DNA from 2 places in the Oceanimonas pelagia genome. Region 1 is predicted to be linked to the other one. Evidence: predicted binding sites of a transcription regulator. Region 1 holds the regulator's gene; the other holds the start of a gene.

Region 1 (2,198 bases):
CCCTGATTCCGCTCAAGCAGGTGAGCCTGGCCCCCGGTTATTTTGGCAGCCGCATGGACATTTTACTGGCACGGAACTTGTATCCGGAACAGCGGGAAGGGGATGAGCCGGAGCCGCTGGAAGTGGTGCCCTGGCCCTTGGCCCGGCTGGACGAACTGCTCGCCCGGCCCGATTTTTCCGAGGCCCGCAGCATTTGTGGTCTGTTTTTGTTGCAGGACTGGCTTAATAAAGAGGAATAAGCATGGATACCAGTGCCCTGCTGCCGGGGGTGAAGGCGGCAGCCCGAGAATCCGGCCGGCTGATCCTGTCGATGTACCACAGTGGTCAGTATCAGGCCGAGAGCAAGGACGACGACAGCCCGGTGACCAGTGCCGATCTGGCGGCGCACGCCTATCTCGACCGGGCCCTGCGCGCCCTGGCCGACATTCCGGTACTCTCCGAGGAAGGCGGCGACATTCCGCTGGCGGAGCGCAGCACCTGGCCCCGCTACTGGCTGGTGGACCCGCTGGACGGCACCCAGGAATTTATTGCCGGCAGCGGCGACTTCTCCACCATGATTGCCCTGATTGAACATGGCAAGCCGGTGCTGGGGGTGGTGTACGGCCCGGTGCACGATCTCATGTATTACGCGGTGTGTGGCCAGGGCGCCTTCAAGGAAGCCGGTGGCGAGATTACCCGCATTCACGCCCGTCATTATGACCAGCGCCAGCCGGTGACCAGCCTGTGCATTGCCATCAGCCGGCGGCAGAACGTGGACTGGGTGCGCTCGCGGCTTTCCGACGAGCTGGACTACCGGCTGCTGCCTCTGGGCTCAAGTTCGCTCAAGTCGTGCCTGGTGGCGGAAGGAGCGGCGGACCTGTACATGCGCATCGGCCCCACCGGCGAGTGGGACACCGGTGCCACCCAGTGCATTGTGGAAGAAGCGGGCGGTCGCATTCTCGACCTGGAGCTGGCGCGGCTCAGCTACAACGAGCGCGACAGCCTGATCAACCCCAACTTCATCACCCTGGGGGATGAAAACCTGCCCTGGCGGGACATTCTTCGCGGCAGATCCTGAATGCAACAAGGGCGGCCTTGGCCGCCCTTGTTCAGTCTTCCTGTTCGAAATCCTCGATTTCGATGCCCAGCTCGGTCATGATTTCCCGGGCCCGGGCGGGGATCTGGTCGGGCACATCCTTGCGCAGGTCGTCGTCCTGGGGCAGGGGCTGGCCGGTGTAGGCATGCAGAAAGGCCTCGCACAGCAGCTCGCTGTTGGTGGCGTGACGCAGATTGTTCACCTGGCGCCGGGTGCGCTCGTCGGTGAGCACTTTGAGCACCTTGAGCGGGATGGAGACGGTGATCTTTTTGACCTGCTCGCTTTTCTTGCCGTGTTCGGCGTAGGGGCTGATATAGTCGCCGTTCCATTCAGTTTTCATCGTCCACCTGCGTTCGGAAATTGGTTCCGGCGAATTGTAACCCCTGCATTTTGTGTTGGCAATCCAACGGCAAAGCCTTATGGACGTCTGGGTGGCTTGACGGCTTATTTTGTTCGGGTTACTGTGCACTTCCTCAGAATTCTGTTTCAGGCTGCCGCGCGCAAAGGAGAAGCACATGCCGACTTACAAGACTCAGACCCACGCCGTTCGTACCGGCCTTGAGAGTGACACTCAGCATGGTGCCGTGGTGCCGCCCATTTACCTCAGCAGCACCTATTCCTTTGCCGACTTTAACCAGAAGCGCCAGTTCGACTATGCCCGCTCCGGCAATCCCACCCGCCAGACCCTGCTCGACGCCCTGACCCACCTGGAAGGCGGCGCCGGCGCGGCGGTCACCGCCAGCGGCCTGGGCGCCATCAACCTGATCGTGACTTCCCAGCTGCAACCCGGCGATCTGCTGGTGGTGCCCCACGACTGCTACGGCGGCAGCCAGCGGCTGTTCAACTCCCTGGCCGCCAAGGGCCTGTTTGAACTGGCCTATGTGGATCAGACCGACGCCGATGCTCTGGCCGAGGTGATGGCGCGCAAGCCGCGCATGCTGTGGATCGAAACCCCGTCCAACCCGCTGCTGCGGGTGGTGGACATTCAGGCGCTGTGCGCCGCCGCCCGGGAGGTGGGCGCGCTCAGCGTGGTGGACAACACCTTTTTGTCGCCGGCGTTGCAGCAGCCGCTGAAACTGGGCGCCGATCTGGTGCTGCATTCCACCACCAAATACATCAACGG
Region 2 (2,198 bases), 610 kb from region 1:
TCGGACATAACCGAGTAACTCCACCTGAATTTTGTGTTCTTCCAAATAAGCGATGGCGGCCTGAGTCTGCTCAGGTTGGCCATCCAGCTCCGCCAGCATAAAGCCGAATTTGACGCCGCCGGCGTATTCGATGTCGGCGCTGAGAATGGTGACGTCCACCTTCAGTTCCCGGCTGAGAATGGAGATCAGCGGCGTATCCACGGTTTCGCCGGTAAAGCCCAGCCGCACCAGCGGCAGGGCTCCGGCTACCGGCTTGGCGGACAGACGGGCCTGGTATTCATCGGGAATTTCCAGATGAATGGTGGAGGCGATAAAGCGGCGGGCCAGCTCGGTTTTGGCATTGGCGAAGAACCAGGCCACCTCGCCCTGCTCCACCAGCTCGCCGTCGTTGATAATGGCCACCCGGTCACAGATGGATTTGACCACCTGCATTTCGTGGGTGATCAGCAAAATGGTCAGGCCCAGACGCTGGTTGAGCTCTTTCAGCAGCGCCAGAATGGACTGGGTGGTCTGCGGATCCAGCGCCGAGGTGGCCTCGTCACACAGCAGCACCTTGGGCGCCGGTGCCAGGGCGCGGGCGATGGCCACCCGTTGCTTCTGGCCACCCGACAGGGCATTGGGGTAGGCATGGGCGCGGTGGGACAGGCCCACCAGCTCCAGCAGCTCGTTGACCCGCTGTTTGATCTCGGCTCTGGGGGTGCCCGCCAGTTCCAGGGGCAGGGCCACGTTGTCGAACACGGTGCGGGATGACAGCAGGTTGAAGTGCTGAAAAATCATGCCGATATTGCGGCGGGCGCGGGACAGTTCGGTGCCGCCCATGGCGGTCAAATCCTGGCCGTCCACGTATACCCGGCCCTCGGTGGGGCGTTCGAGCAGGTTGACGCAACGGATCAGGGTGCTCTTGCCGGCACCGGATTCGCCGATAACGCCCATGATCTGGCCGGCGGCAACCTCCAGATCGACGTTTTTCACGGCGTGAACGGCATTTTCGCCCGCTCCGTAGCGTTTGGTAATATTGGTCAGTTTGATCATCGGAGGATGGGCCCTTCCGGTATGGTTATCCACTGCGTAGACAGCGTAAGAACAGGGACAAGTCATGCTTACATGACCGATGGCAGAGGATGCTAAGCCGTCTGGACGTCCGAGTCAACGAGTATTTCCCGCGATACCGCGAGAATGAAAAACGGTCTCTGTCTTGCCCCTTTTGCAATGCCTTGATATAGGATGAAAAAGAACAGCATAAGCCGTAAGCTGGCATGATAAGACCCGGCTGTTGGTCGAACTGTGGAAGGCCTGCAAGGTGAAGCGGCAGCAGGGATTGCCGGAGCCGACCGTCAAATGCCAGGGATGGCATTTGCCGAGCGCCCCAGGGATGGGCCTGAAGCGTGTCGGCGCAGGTAGCCCTGCTGTCGATTCACGGTACGCCGAGTCTGCTTGCTAATGCGTTTTGCCGGGTACGATCAACCGGCAGCCACTAATCCTTTTTCAGGGAACGAACACAAGGAATACAATGGGCCAGTATTTTCTGCGTCGATTATTGCTGCTGATCCCCACCTTTCTCGGCATTACCCTGGTGGTGTTCGCCATTACCCGCTTTGTGCCCGGGGGGCCGGTGGAGCGCATGCTGATGGAAAGCCAGCTGGCGGGCAGCGAATTCAGCCACAGCAGCCGGGGCGGGCAGGTGCTGTCGGCCGAGCAAATTGACGAACTCAAGGCCTTTTACGGCCTCGACAAGCCGGTGGCCGAGGCCTATCTGGACTGGCTGGGCAAGCTGGTCCAGCTCGACCTGGGGGTCTCCACCCGCTATTACCTGCCGGTGTGGGAGCTGATCCAGGAGCGGCTGCCGGTGTCGGCCTTTTTCGGTATCAGCACCTTTATTCTCAGCTATCTGGTATCCATCCCCCTGGGGGTGCTCAAGGCGCTCAGGCACAACAGCCGGTTCGACAGCATCAGTTCCATGTTTATCTACGCCGGCTATGCTCTGCCGGCCTATGTGGTGGGGATTTTTCTGCTGACGGTGTTCGCCTTTCAGCTGGGCTGGTTTCCCATGGGCGGCTTTGTGGGCGACGATTTCTACTACCTGGACGGCTTCTGGCCCAAAACCCTGAACCTGTTTCACCATGCCCTGCTGCCGCTCATCGCCTATGCCATCGGTGATTTCGCGGTGCTGACCATGACCATGAAAAACAGCCTGATGG

What was found. The regulator MetJ, encoded in region 1, represses methionine synthesis genes. The targets are predictions, from matches to a motif close to AGANNTCTAGANNTCT.
Region 2: metN (methionine ABC transporter ATP-binding protein MetN) is a predicted target of MetJ. The motif match lies at 1,128-1,143, and genes of this name have one in related genera.

What each region holds. Positions count from the first base shown of each region.
Region 1 covers NZ_CP118224.1:3,556,118-3,558,315, forward strand. Annotated here, with positions in the region: gene nudE (ADP compounds hydrolase NudE) at 1-239, shown strand, start outside; gene cysQ (3'(2'),5'-bisphosphate nucleotidase CysQ) at 242-1,057, shown strand; gene metJ (met regulon transcriptional regulator MetJ) at 1,089-1,415, opposite strand; gene metB (cystathionine gamma-synthase) at 1,591-2,198, shown strand, end outside.
Region 2 covers NZ_CP118224.1:2,941,689-2,943,886, reverse strand. Annotated here, with positions in the region: gene PU634_RS14080 (methionine ABC transporter permease) at 1-8, opposite strand, end outside; gene metN (methionine ABC transporter ATP-binding protein MetN) at 1-1,032, opposite strand, end outside; gene PU634_RS14070 (ABC transporter permease subunit) at 1,511-2,198, shown strand, end outside.